2 linked regions of the Actomonas aquatica genome follow. The protein of the gene in region 1 interacts with the protein of each later gene in a pairwise test. Links are inferred from orthologs where the notes say so. Each region holds a gene or a part of one and is shown on either strand. Other genes may lie near its edges.

Region 1 (7,181 bases):
ACGCCGCCGCCAACGATTTTGCCAAAGCAACGAAGCTGCACCGCAAGCTGTATCCGCTGTTCAAGGCGCTCTTCGTCGAACCCAACCCGGTGCCGGTGAAGGAAGCGATGAAGCGGGCGGGCATGATCTCCTCCGCCGAGGTGCGTCTGCCGCTCTGCCCGCTATCCGCTGATGGCGACAAGGTGCTCTCCGCCGCCCTCGCCTCTCTCTGAACCCCGCAACGCTTTTCCTGCCGTGAACGCTCCTCGTGTCGTTATCGTCGGAGCGGCGGGTCGCATGGGCCAAGCCCTGCAGACCGCTGCCCAGACTCTCTCCCTGCCCGTCGCCGCCACTTTGGATGCCGGTGACGATCTCGCCGCCGGCATCGCCCAGGGCGACGTCGTGGTCGACTTCAGTTTCCACGCCGCCACCGCCGAAGTCGTGCGCCTCGCCGTCGCCCAAAAGAAGGGTCTCGTCATTGGCACCACCGGCCACAGCGCCGAAGCCAAAGCCGAACTCACCGCCGCGGCCGCCGCCGTGCCCACCGTCTGGGCCGGCAACTACTCCGTCGGCGTGAACCTGCTCTACGCCCTCACCCGTCGCGCCGCCTCTGTCCTGGGCGCCGACTACGACGCCGAGGTCGTCGAGATGCACCATCGCTTCAAAAAAGATGCCCCCAGCGGCACCGCCGCGCGTCTGCTCGAGATCATTCTCGAGGAGCGCAAACTCACCGCCGACGCCCTCCGCCATGGTCGTGAAGGCATCACCGGTGAACGCACCGACTCCGAGGTGGGCATCCACTCCCTGCGCGGCGGTGATGTGGTGGGCGAACACACGGCGATGTTTGCCGCCTTGGGCGAACGCCTGGAGCTCACCCACAAGGCCACCGATCGCGGCATCTTTGCCCGCGGCGCCCTGCGCGCGGCCCAGTGGGTCGTCGACCAGCAACCCGGCGTTTACGACATGCAGCACGTGCTCGGCCTGCAGTAACCACCTTTTCGATACGTCGTCCTGCTCCCCCCCCTGATGATCACTTACCTCACCGGCACTCTCACTGAAGCGACGCCGCTCCGCGCGGTGGTGGAACTCAACGGCATCGGCTACGAAGTCCACGTGCCCGTGACGACCGCCGAGCGCCTGCCGCAGACCGGCAACTCCGTGAAGCTGCACACCCACGTGGTGTATCGGGAGGACTCCCAAACCCTCTACGGTTTTGCTACGACGGAGGACCGGGACTTTTTCTGCATGCTCATCGAACACGTGAGTGGCGTTGGCCCCAAGGTTGCCCTGAGCATCATGAGCCGGCTCTCGCTGCCGCTGTTGGAGAGCGCCATTCGCGAGGGTGACGTGACTACCCTCTCGAAGTGCCCCGGCATCGGCAAAAAGACCGCCGAGCGCCTCGTGGTCGAGCTGCGCAACCGTCTCGGCGCAGCCAGTTCCGCCCCGTCGCCGGTAGCTGGCGACGGCAAAGCCGGTGGCCCCGACGGCGCGCCTGGCAGCGGCGCCGTGACCGACGCGATCGCGGCTCTTACCGTGCTCGGCTACAAAACGGCCGACGCCGACAAAGCCGTGCGTCGCGCACTGGTCGCACTCGGGGGCGCGCCCTCGACTGAAGCGCTCATCAAAAAGGCGCTCGGTCGCTAAGCCCGGTCGAGCCGGCCCACAAAAAAGCCACGCCGCGAGGGGCGTGGCTTTTTGGCAGAGGGGACAGACCCGGAGCTCAGCGCTGGAACTGAAAAGCGGCGGATTCCGAAAGCGGCGGCGTGTCATCCAACCCCGGATACGGGGAGGCAAACGCCGGCAGGTTACGCACCTCCATAGGCGCGGCGGTGCGGAATTCCAAGGAGTCGGCCTGCACCGGACGAATGGGCTCAAAGGTCACTTGAGACATCCAAGCGAACGGATCGTCACGATTGGCGGAATCGGCGATGCGGAGACCCGGGCGAGCGTTGTTCTCGTCGCGCGAGAGCACCAGCACCGTGCGATAGTCGGAATTGTCGTTGGCGGCGAAGGCCGGGGCGGCGGAATCGTCGATGCCGACTGGGGCGGTAGCGGGCGCGGACGCCATGCTCGGTGCAGCGGCTTCTACCGGGGACACTCCGTCGTTTTGCGCGGTTTGCACCGTGCCGGTGTAGACGGCAAAAGCGGCGACGGCTGCGGCCATACCACTCAAGGCGCCCCACCCCCAACTGGAGCGTGACTGGCGACGCACCACGACCTCGGTCTGCGGAGCGCGCGGCGCTTCGGCCGGGAAATCGAGCACCTCGGCCTCCTCTTCGGGCTGTTGGGCCGCTGCGATGATGGCGTCGATCTTCGGTTTGGGCGCAGTGCGCGCCTCCGAGACCAGCAGGTGTTCACAGGCCCGCTCGATCTTGCAATATTGCGCGTAGATGCGCTGTCGCTGCGGATCGGCGGCAATCGCCTCCTCAATTTCCTGGATCTCTGGACCGGCGAGTTCGCGGTCGATGTAGAGATTAAGCAGTTCGATGAATCGTTCGTCGTTCATTGAAAATCCTCCCCGAGTTTGCTGCGCAGGCTCTCTCGAGCGCGCGCGATGCGGCTTTTGACCGTGCCGATGGAGATATCGAGAATCTCGGCGATCTCTTCGTAGGTCAGGTTCTTTACGTTGCGTAGAATGAGTATCTCCCGGTGTTTCGGGCTCAGCTTTTCCATGCCAGTGGCAATGTTGTCGACCAGCTCCTGGGTAACCGTGGCGTCTTCGGGGGTCTCGGCCTCGGTTACGAAAATCTCGGACAACGGAGTGCTGTTGTCGTCCCCCACCGGTTGGTCGAAGGAGATGGTCTTGTCGCGTTTGCGACGCCACCAATACCAGTAGCGGTTGCGCGCCAAGTTGGTCGCGATCTGGTAGAGCCAAGTGGAGAAGGCGGAGTCACCGCGGAAATTGACCAAACCGCGATGGGCGCGGATGAACGCATCCTGCGTGACTTCCTCGGCATCTTGCGGATTGCGCAAGAGCTGATGCACCATCGCGTAGATCCGATCCCAGTAACGGCTCACCATCTCCTCGAACGCGGACTGGTCCCCGTTCTTAAAACGGAGCACGAGCGCGTGATCGAGGGCAACTTCTTGGGCTTTGTTGACAGACATGGACTTAGGCTCGTTTGGACGCGCGTCAGTCTCGTTTGTTCCCGTTGTGCTCATCGGATTCTAAGCAATTTTTTGCGCTGAGCCGCGGAAGCCCGTTGGGCGGTGAATCTTCTGCATGAAGATGGGAGCATGAGGTCAGGTAAAAAATTTCTTGCTAAACCCCGGACTGGTAAACGTATTGCCAACCCTCCCTCGGCAACGGGTTGATAGCTCAATCGGTAGAGCAGTTGACTTTTAATCAATAGGTTCAGGGTTCGAGTCCCTGTCAACCCACCACCGAACCGGCGGAAGAAGGGCCCTCTTTGGGCTGTTTGGCCTCCTGACTTTGCGGGTCGCGGATTTCGTAAGCTTCGCTGATGCGATTGCTTTACGATTGCGTAATTCCTACCAGCTGCACTGTTACGTTCTGAAATCCCCTATGAAACGCCTGATCATCATTGAAGACCAAACTGCGATCCGCGAGATGCTGGTCGAGATTCTCCGCACCGAACCAGGCTACGACTTGGTTGGGGAAAGTGGAGACGGTCACAATGCCTTGGCCCTGTGTGCGGAGAAAAAACCCGATTTGCTGGTGCTTGACGCCAAGCTCCCCGGCCTGAACGGAGTGGATTTGCTCCGCCGGGTGGTTAAGCAGCTCCCCGCCATCCGCGTGCTGGTGTTCTCGGGTTACGAAAATCCGGTGCTCGTGCGTGAGATGCTCGAAGCGGGTGCCCACGGCTTCGTCGAAAAGACGGCTGGCTTGGTGGAGTTTAAGAAGGGCCTCGAGACCGTCGCCAACGGCGGCACCTATTTCGGCCCGGCCGTCGCTTCCCTCCTGCGCAACGTCGTCGCCAATCCCGCCGCCAGCTCGACCGCCGACTTTCTGACCGACCGCGAACGCGAGATCCTCCAGCTCGTCGCCGAGAGCCACAGCACCAAGGAGATCGCGCTCAAGCTCGGTATTAGCGTGAAGACGGTGGACAACCATCGCACCAACCTGATGCGTAAGTTGAACCTCCACGACGTCGCCAGCCTCACGCGCTACGCGGTGGAAATCGGACTCATCGAGTCCAAGACGACGCTCTGAGCGAAGCCTATCCCACGAATTTCCGGAAAGACCGCCTGCCCTGGGCGGTCTTTTTTTGCGCCCCAGCAAATGGCTCGCCGCTCAGTCCGCGGCGGCGAGACATTGAAGCCATCGTCGCTCCAACAGGTTCAACACGGCCTCACTATCGCCCAGCAACGGCGTAAACTTTACCCGCAGATCCGGACGCCCGGCCTGCTGCAAAGCTTCTGCGCAGATCTCCCGAATGTCTCCACCCGGTCCGGCATGACGCCCCGGCTGCAGAAATTGGAGCGCGATCACGATTTCGGAGACGGCCGGATTCCGGGCAAGCTCACTCAGCGCCGTCTCCAGCAGCGGTTCGTTAAAGGCATAGGCGGGTCCGGAGCGCCGCTCCATCGATGCCGCCGTCACACTCGCCACACGGCCATGTAACGCACAAGCCAGCTCGAGCGCGATGGCGTTGCGCACTTCGGTCACCGCCGAACGCGGGCTGCCATGGTCCACCAGGATCACGTGTCGCGCCGTCGGTTCGGCGGACGACTCCACCGCCCGGACTTGCGCCGCCAAAGCTTCGGCGACGAGACGCGCCGAGTCATCCTCACGCTGCACCAAACATCCGGCCTGCCGCACCTCCAACAACGGGAACCGTTCCCGCAACGCAGCCAGTCGCTCCGGCACATAGTCGACCAGCGCCGCGCTCGGGCCGAAGAACAACGGCAACACCATCGCTTCGCGTCCACCCGCTTCAGCGAACCGAGCGACCGCAGGCTCCAAGAGTTCCGCCGGACGACAGTTCAGTGCGTCCGCATCGACGCCGCTCGAGTGCAGCAGCGACACCGGCTTCACCGCGATGGCCACGCGTTCCTGCAAACGCAGCGCGACTTGCCGCAATCCCAGCGTCGAGGCCGCACGCAGCGAGCCATTATCGAACAGAAAACAGATTGAGGGGTCGAAGTCTGCCACGCTGCCGTTAAATAACTTGCGGACGTAAAATCGATAACCGATAAGTCAAAACACTGCCCCCTTTCCCGTCACATGTCCGTATTTGCCAAGAAATTTCTCCTCGTCCTCACCGTCGCAACCCTTGCTCTCACGGGCTGCACCAAAAAGCCCGTCCGTCCGGACCCCAGCGCCACCGCGATGGGCATGCAGGGCGCTGGCGGAGGTGCTGGCTACGGTGATTCCCTGCTGAATCAGGGCATCGACACCGGCTTGGATCCCTTGCTCGACGGTTCGGCCAGCGGCTTGGAAATGCGTGGCGGTGACGGCTACTACGAGGACGACCAAATGATCAAAGGTCTGCTGGAGCCGGTCTACTTCGACTTTGACCAGAGCGGCATCAAGACCTCCGAGCGCATCAAGCTCGAGGCCGCCATCGATTACCTTAACGCCAACCCGCAGCATCGCCTCCTCCTCGAAGGTCACTGCGACTGGAAGGGCACCGCCGAATACAACCTCGGTCTCGGTGATCGCCGAGCCGGCTCGGCCCGCCAATTCCTCGAGACCGCCGGTGTCGCCGCTTCCCGCCTCGAGACCGCTTCCAAGGGTGACCTCGAAGCCGTCGAGAACGCCAGCGACAGCCAGATGGCGCAAGACCGCCGCGTGGAGCTCATCATCCTGAAGCTCTGAGGCAGAGCCTCCCTCTCCTTCCCTTTTAAACGAAAGCCCGGTCCAATTCGGACCGGGCTTTTTGTTGGAGTGAATTGTAGCCGGGGTCGATGACCCCGGGAACGCGTCGGATAGGCCAAGACCGGGCTCAACGAGCCCGGCTACAGCCGAATGGCTGACGATCGAACTAGCCGTGCGCCAGTTTGCGCAGCACCGACTGGCTGACCTTCATGCCGCGCTCCATGACCTTCAGGTTAAAGGACTCGTTGGGCGCGTGCAGGTTGTCCTCGGGCAGGAACAAACCGAACATCACCGAATCGAGGCCAAGCACGCGCTTAATGTCCGCGATGATCGGCACACTGCCGCCTTCTCGCAGATACAGCGGCGGCTTGCCGAAGACCTCGGTCACGGCCGCATCCGTGGCGCGAAACGCGTCGGCCAGCACCGGCGATTGATCAGCCGGGGTATTCGGGCGATCCGGCGGCACCACGACGTAGGGGCTGCCGCTGTGCTGATCGATGATGCGGTAGGTCACGTCCTTGGGCATCCGCTCCTCAATGGTTTTGTAGAGCAGCGCGCGAATCTTTTCAGGCTCCTGATTGGAGACGAGACGGCAGCTCACCTTCACCATCGCCTTGCTCGGGATGACGGTCTTGGAGCCCTCGCCCTGGTAACCACCGCCGATGCCGTTGAAGTCCAACGTCGGCATGAAACGGATGGCCTCGAACGGGCCAAACCCTTCCACCGTGTAGAAGTCGGGGATGCCGAGGAACTGTTTATACGCCTCGGTATCGCTGCCGTATTTCTTGAGCTCGTCGCGCTCCCACTGTTCGACATCGAGCACGTCGTCGTAGAAGCCCGGCACGTTCACGCGGCCATCGGCCGTGTGCAGCGACGCGCAGAACTCGGTGAGCGCCTGAATCGGATTGCGCAACACACCGCCGTGCAGGCCGGAGTGCAGGTCCGACTTCGCCGTGGTGACTTCGAGGTCGAAGAGCACCAAACCGCGCAGGCCGCAGGTGATTACGACTTGATCGGCCGACGGGATGCCGGTGTCGGAAAGGAACACCAGATCGGCTTCGGCGAGGCGCTCCTGGTATTGCTCCAAAAACTTCGGGAAGCTCGGGCTGCCCATCTCCTCTTCGCCTTCCACCATGAAGGTGATGCGCAGCGGCAGATCAGGTTCCTTCTCAAGCAAAGCCGCGACTGCGGCGATGTGGGTCATGAGCGGACCTTTGTTATCCGCTGCGCCGCGACCGTAGAGGCGGTCACCGCGTTGTTCGGGTTCGAACGCTTCGGTTTCCCAAAGCTCCAGCGGATCGGCCGGCTGCACATCGTAGTGGCCGTAGATGATGACGTGCGGCCATTCCGGGTCTCCGCCACGGCTGGCCAAAATGATGGGATGCAGGTCGGTCTTCACGACCTCGACTTCAAAACCGAT
Region 2 (7,059 bases), 1.5 Mb from region 1 along the record:
GTCATTTCCCACGATGTGGAAGGCATGGAACATCACGTGAGCCCCGAGACGTTCGCCGCCCTCGGCCGCCTCACCGCCCACCTCGAAGCCCACCCCGACCTCGTAGCGAAACTCCGCCAACCCGAGTAGGTCATCACGGCGCCCCATCCTCCGAATTTTTACAGGAGGAAACCCTCCAAAGGCGGGCGAGCAGAGGAAAACGAAGGAAAACTCCGTATGATGTGGGTCGGGCTTTACGCCCGACAACCTCGTAGGAGCGACTCGGTGCCCTCTATGCTCCTTCCTTACCTTCGTTGCCTTCTGTAAAATCCGTTCCGGTGCGTAGCCGGTAGGCGACTTGTGCGCCGAAGCCTTGGCGGAGGCGTAAGCCATCCGTGTCCACTTGTCCGCCATAGCTCGTAGAGCGACGGAGGATCCGTGGTTAAAAACTCAGGCTGAAGGCCCTGCCTCATCGCCGGCCGCGCTTACCTCACCGCCTCCGTCGGACGGCTTACTCCGCCGCTTCCGCTTGCTTCTTCTCCACGCGTCGCGCCGCCACGATGGCGATCCAGTAGAGTGCATACAACGACCCCGCCAGGATCGACTGGTTGATCGGATCCGGCGTCGGCGTGACGATCGCCGCCACCACAAAGCACAGCACCAGCGAGTGCCGCCACCAACTGCGCAGCTTATCACTGGTCACCAATCCGAGGTAGACCAACAACACGATCAGCAGCGGAAATTCAAACGCCGCGCCCACGCCGAGGCACAGCCAGATCAAGGTCCCGTAATACGAACCCGGCGTCCATCGCATGGTGAAGCCAAACAACTCGTTGAGCCCGATCGACACCTTCATCGTTCCCGGCACCAGCAGGAAGAAACTGAACGCCACCCCGAGCAGGAAGAGCACAAACGCCGCTGCACAGCCCGGCGTCACCAGTTTCAACTCTTTCTCATGCAGCGCCGGGGCGACGAACTGCCCGACAAAAAACAAAATGAACGGCGCCGAGAGCACCAGGCCGCCGATGAAGCACATCTGGATCACCACCGTAAAACTCTCCATCACGCTCACCGTGCCCAGATCCAGTTGGATCGCGTCACTCTCCTGCTGCACCCACTCCAGCGGCAGCATCAGCACGTGGTTAAATTCCTTCAGGAACACGCCCACCAGCACCGCACACACCGTGAACGCGATCGCGCTCTTCACCAGCGTCCAGCGCAACTCCTCCAAATGCTCGAAGAACCCCATCGGCTTCTCACGTGCAGAGACCGCGGCATCATCATCCGGATCAATCAAGGTGGCGGGATCTTCGTCAGAGCGAGGCATGGAGGGCGGTCAAAAACGGGAACCCCGGATCCTGCCGGAATCAAGCCCCAGAGGAAGCGTAGAATGCGTCGAGTTGTGACCTCGCATCGACCGACGGGTTTGCTGCCGCCGCCACCTCACGCCCGCTTCGGTCCTTCCTGGTGTCGCCGCCGGTATTCGCCCGGCGTGATCAGCGTGATGCGTTTAAAGACCACACTCATGTATTCAACGTGCTCAAACCCCGCCAGCTCCGCGATGCGCTTCAACGGATACTCCGTCTCCACCAACAGCTGTTTGATGCGCTCCACCTGCACCCGCCGAATCTCCGCCTGCGGCGACCGCCCGAAGAACTTGCGAAACTTCTTCTCCAACTGACTCCGCGACGCCGCCGCATGCCGCAGCACCTGGTCCACCGTGAGCCCGGAACACGCGTGCTCGCGAATGTAGCTCAACGCCGCCGCCACGTTGCGGTCATTCACCGCCAACACGTCACTCGACTGCCGCGCCACCACTCCGCGCGGATCGATCCGCACCTCCGCCGACGCTACGTCTCCCCCCGTCATGAGCTGATCCAACAACTCCGCCGCCCGAAAGCCCGACTGGAACGGATCCGTCGCCACACTCGACAGCGGCGGAAACGACAACTCGCAGCGAATCGCATCATTGTTGGCCCCGAGCACCGCCACTTCCTCCGGCACCAACAAATCGGCCGCCTGACACGCCGCCATCATCTGCAGCGCCTGCATGTCGTTGCAGCACATCACCCCCACCGGCTTCGGCAACCCCTTCACCCAATCCGCCAAAGCCTTGGTCTGCGCCTCATCCCAGGTCGGCGTCAGGTCGCCCGGATAGTCGACCTCAAACACCTCACAACGCACCCCCGCCAGCCGCGTCGCCTCCACAAATCCATCGCGCCGCTCCGCCGCCCAGCCGTGGTTGGAAAACCCTGCAAAGGCCACCTGCCGAAAACCGCGCTCGATAAAATGCTCCGCCCCCAGATGCCCCAGCGCCCGATTGTCCGGCCGAATCTTCGGCACATCCGGATACGGCTCCGTATCACTCAAATCCACCAACGGGATCTTCAGCCGCCGACATTCCTCCACCATCTCCGGCGTCGTATGCCGGCTGATCACGCCCGACCACGGCTTGCTGCGCAGCCAGCGCAGATCGGTCTTGGCTTTCGCCTCGTCGTCCAAATACGCCTGCCACGGCTGATGCGAACGCTCGTAGTGGGCCACGCCCCGCAACATAGGGGTGCACTCCTCGTGGAACATCATAAAAACCAGCAAAACCTGCGGACGCATACATCGATTTGCCACAGCTCGCCGTCCGAGGAAATAAGAAATATTTCTCAGCTGAGCGGAGGGGCATCCGCCCCCACACTCGTGTGCTGACGCAAAATATATCCGCCACCTAAGTAGCCTTGAGAATTACCTCCGGCCTCCCTCCGGCCGAGTAAAAGCAAGAGCCGACCGCGTCCCTCGAAATCCTTCAACCTGGGTGGTGTGTGGTATTTGTGGCTGAGATACGAGTGGAGCGGTCGGCTTTGTCACTTACATCGACACAGACCCACCTCCCCTGAAGAGGTTCACGCCTTTTTTCACTCGCGCCACGTGAAGGCATGACAGAGCGCCACGCCCGCCGCATCGGCCTCGTCGGGCGCCAGCGTGCGCCCATGCCCCAGCAGGCTCATGACCGTGCCTGCCATCTGCTCCTTGCTCGCCCGACCGATGCCCACCACCGCCTGCTTCACCCGCAGCGGCGGATACTCAAACACCGGCAACTCTCGCAACGCCGCCGCTGTGATCGCCGCCCCGCGCGCCGCGCCCAGAATCTGCGCGGTCTGAAAATTCTGCACGTAAATCGTCTGCTCCAGCGCCACGTGCCGCACCTGAAAATCCTTCAGGAAGCGCTCCACCGAGCGGTGAATCTCCGCCAGCGCGTCCGGCATCGGCACCTTCGGACTGATCTTCACCGTCTCGCAGCGCAGCATCACCGGCTGCCGTCCGCCGCCGTTAAACTCGATCAACGCCAAACCCGTCCCCCGCAACGACGGGTCGACCCCCAACACCTGCCCGGCAAAAGGTGTGCGTTGCATATTCGGCAGCGCCCGCGGCGTCGCCCCCGCCCGGGCTGGCCGCGCCGAAGCCGCCGGCACCTCTTTGCCTGCCAGTTTCGCCGCCCACATATCTCGCACCGTCATTCGCGCCATATCAGTTCAGAACCTTTGAACCACGAATGCGCTCCGATGCACACGATTTTTCCCCCGATCCCATCTGTGTTTATCTGTGTCCACTTGTGCGCCTTCGGAGCATCCGTGGTTAAAAAAAAGTCCTCCCGACTCGCCTCAAAACAACAGCTTCATCCCCGCCAGTGCGCTCGCCCACAAGGCCAGGTTTTCGAACAGCCGCTGATCGATCTTCGGCAGGATCTTGCGCCCGATCAACGCCCCCACGAACACCGCCGGCGCCAGCAGCAGGTTACCCTTCGCGCTCTCCCACGTGATCAGCTCCAGGTTCACCATAAACGGCACCTTGAAGCAGTTGATCAGAAAGAAGAACACCGCCCCCGTGCCCATAAATTCCATCTTCGGCAGCCGCATCGATAGCAGGTAAATCGCCATCAGCGGCCCCGCCGCGTTCGCCACCAGCGTCGTGACCCCCGCCATCACCCCGATGAAGGCCGCAAACGCATAACCCATCTCCACCTCCTCGCCGCCCGGGCCCTTCGCCGTCGCTTTACTCCGCCGCCGCCACAGGTGAATCGCGACCATGACAATCACGATGCCGCCGATCAACAAACTCGCCTGCCGATTATCGATCCGCCCCATCGCCAGCCAACCACCGAGGATGCCCAGCCCCGCCCATGGGAACAGCCGCCCCAAATGCTGCCACTGCGTGTGAGCCCGGTAGGACTTCACCGCCACCACGTCGCCACAGATCAACAAGGGCAGCACGAAGCCACTCGATGCTTTGGCCGCTTCCGGAAACACGAAGTTCGCAAACAACACCACCGACACCATGCCCAGCCCGCCAATCGCGGTTTTCGACAACCCGATGAACATCGCGGCCGTCAACGCCATCACCCACTGCCATGGTTCCAAATGCATATGCGCTAGGCCTTAGAGACCACATCGCCGCTCACCACAACCCAACACGTCATCGTTCAACGCAACCCACCCGACCTTCCCGGTTTCCCGCTTCCCGCCAATTGCGCTCCACCTACGCTGCACTCCACCCATGAGTGCCCCCGCCCCCGCCCCTCGCACCGCCCGCCTCCTCTTCGTCGCCTGCTGCACCGCGCTCGCCTGCACCGCCGCACAACCCTCCACCCCCACACCCCCGCCGCTCGTCTACGACGTCGAAGACACCGGCGCCCACTTCCCCGCGCCCCCGCTCCCCGCCTTCGCCGACCTGCCCGTCGTCCATCCCCTGCCCGATCCTTTCGCTTGGTCCGACGGCAGCGGCCGCTCCACCGACTTCGCCGACTGGGCCCGCCGCCGCGCCGAAATCAAAGCCGAACTCGAGCACTACGAGATCGGCGCCAAACCCGCCCGCCCCGCCGACATCACCGCCAGCTACGCCGACGGCACCCTCACCGTCCACGTCACCGCCAACGGCGAAACTCTCACCCTCACCGCCGCCATCACCCTGCCCGCGGGCGATGGTCCCTTCCCCGCCATCATCGGCATCTTTCGCCCGACCGGCAGCCTGCCGCCCGAAATCTTCTCCGCACGCAACGTAGCCCAGATCGGCTTCGATTTCACGCAGGTGATGTCGCACACCCAGACCCGCGGCGAAGAACCGATCAACCGCCTCTACCCCGACCAAATCGAGATGGGCGCCTACGCCGCATGGCCCTGGGGCGTCAGTCGCATCATCGACGGCCTCGAACTCGTTCAGGACCAACTCCCCATCGACCTCTCCCGCCTCGCCGTCAGCGGCTGTTCCTTTGCCGGCAAAATGGCTCTCTTCGCCGGCGCCCTCGACGAACGCATCGCCCTCACCATCGCCCAGGAACCCGGTGGCGGCGGCGCCGCCGCCTGGCGTGTCTCCGAAACCCTCGGTGAAGTCGAAAAACTCGGCCGCACCAACTACGCCTGGTTCAAAGAGAGCATGCGCCAGTTCTCCGGCGCCGCCGTTTCCCGCCATCCCATCGACCACCACGAACTGATGGCCCTCGTCGCCCCCCGCGCCCTCTTCGTGCTCGGCAACACCGACTACGAATGGCTCGCCGAAGAATCTGGCTACGTCTCCCTCCGCGCCGCCCAACGCGTCTGGGACACCTTCGGCATCTCCGATCGTTTTGGCTTCTCCATCGTCGGTGGTCACCCACACTGCCAGGTGCCCGAAAGCCAACACCCCGAGGTCGCCGCCTTCGTCGACAAATTCCTCCTCGGTATCGAAACCGCGGATACGACCATCGCCCGCCACCCCTTCCCCGACGTCGACGCCGCCGCCTGGACCGCCTGGTGGGGCACCGACACGCCGACCTTCACGCCCCGCGACGGTGAACACACCCTCACCCTCGAAGCCGAGTCCGGCACCATCGGCGCCGATTGGACCGCCGCCCATGATCCCCAAGCCTCCGGCGGCGCCTACGTGACCCCGGTCGACGGTGCCGCCAGTCCCGAAGCCGCACCGACCGGCAGCGATGGTTTCATCACGCTCAACTTCGCCATCGAGCACCCCGGTCACTACGCCATCCTCGCCCACCTCGACTGCCCGTCGTGGGAAGCGGATTCAGTTTGGGTCCAGCTCGACGACGAAACCTTCTACAAACGCGACGGCCTCGGCACGACCGGCTGGGGTTGGCAAACGCTCAAAAGCTACGACCTCACCGCCGGCGACCACACCCTCAAGATCGGCTACCGCGAACCCGGCCTGAAACTCGACCAAATCCGCCTCTCCACCATCCCCTTCGCCCCCGAGCCTAACTTGTAGCAACAAGGGCTGCCGCTCACGGCACGCCGCCCTGCCCCTCGGCCATCCGTGCCGATCCGTGCGATCCGTGGCTAAAAACCCAGCCCCCCTAGCACGACGCAACGCGCCCGCCCAACTTCACTCTGCCGCTCCAAACGACCCGTCGCGCACCGTAAACACCTGCCATCGGCCCAGCGACTCATCCGGTGCCGTCGTGCCTGTCGCGATGACCTGCGCCTCCTTCGGCACCGCACTCCAAAACCGATCCCGCCGCACGGGATCCAATTCGCCCAACACGTCATCCGCCAACAACACCGGCTGCACCTGCCGCTTGGCCCGAAACCACGCCGCCTGCGCCAACCGCAACGACAACACCAACGCCCGCTGCTGCCCTTCCGACGCAAAACTCTTCGCCTCCCGGTCGTGGAGCAGAAAATCAAAGTCGTCCCGATGCGGCCCGTTCGCCGTCGACCGCAGCGCCAGATCACGCCGCCGCCCCGCCGCCCACTTTTCCAGCAAGGCCTCCGCCGACTCCACCTCTACGTCCGCCGCGTAACCAAAGCCCGCAGGCTCCGCCCGATCCGCAATGTGCGCGTAGGCTTCGGTCAGGTCATGCGCCAGCGCCGCCAACGCCTCCCGCCGCGCCCGCACCAACACCACGCCGTGCTCCGCCATCACCTGTTCAAACGCCGCCAACTGCGCCACCGGCGCGTCCTGCTTGAGTAGCGCGTTCCGCTCCGTCAGCGCGCGGTGATAAGCCTGCAGCGCTTTAAAATAACCACCGTCCGTCGCCGAAAGCGTCAGATCCAACCACCGCCGCCGTCCGCCCGGTGACCCGCGCACCAGCTGCTG

What was found.
Region 2: the proteins of ruvA (region 1) and K1X11_RS07980 interact in binary tests that used the Escherichia coli proteins (3 or more experiments, as listed by UniProt). The link is inferred for Actomonas aquatica from one-to-one orthologs.

The regions. Positions count from the first base shown.
Region 1 is NZ_CP139781.1:567,258-574,438, reverse strand. The notes cover bases 1-2,814. They hold ruvA (Holliday junction branch migration protein RuvA), read left to right. Parts: upstream 1-1,005; coding sequence 1,006-1,623; downstream 1,624-2,814. Other genes in these bases: K1X11_RS02270 (RNA polymerase sigma factor), read right to left, coding at 2,482-2,814; K1X11_RS02275 (anti-sigma factor), read right to left, coding at 1,700-2,485; dapB (4-hydroxy-tetrahydrodipicolinate reductase), read left to right, coding at 235-969; dapA (4-hydroxy-tetrahydrodipicolinate synthase), read left to right, coding at 1-212. Also shown: more of K1X11_RS02270, read right to left, coding at 2,815-3,087; K1X11_RS02260 (response regulator), read left to right, coding at 3,506-4,153; K1X11_RS02255 (sirohydrochlorin chelatase), read right to left, coding at 4,235-5,095; K1X11_RS02250 (OmpA family protein), read left to right, coding at 5,168-5,761; K1X11_RS02245 (M20/M25/M40 family metallo-hydrolase), read right to left, coding at 5,928-7,181. UniProt on the Escherichia coli protein: The RuvA-RuvB-RuvC complex processes Holliday junction (HJ) DNA during genetic recombination and DNA repair.
Region 2 is NZ_CP139781.1:2,062,444-2,069,502, forward strand. The notes cover bases 1,635-4,326. They hold K1X11_RS07980 (crossover junction endodeoxyribonuclease RuvC), read right to left. Parts: upstream 3,384-4,326; coding sequence 2,886-3,383; downstream 1,635-2,885. Other genes in these bases: K1X11_RS07975 (XylR family transcriptional regulator), read right to left, coding at 1,635-2,562; K1X11_RS07985 (sulfite exporter TauE/SafE family protein), read right to left, coding at 3,633-4,326. In the rest of the region: transcriptional regulator MntR, read left to right, coding at 1-129; twin-arginine translocase subunit TatC, read right to left, coding at 491-1,306; more of K1X11_RS07975, read right to left, coding at 1,423-1,634; more of K1X11_RS07985, read right to left, coding at 4,327-4,367; K1X11_RS07990 (glucuronyl esterase domain-containing protein), read left to right, coding at 4,525-6,228; DNA replication/repair protein RecF, read right to left, coding at 6,346-7,059.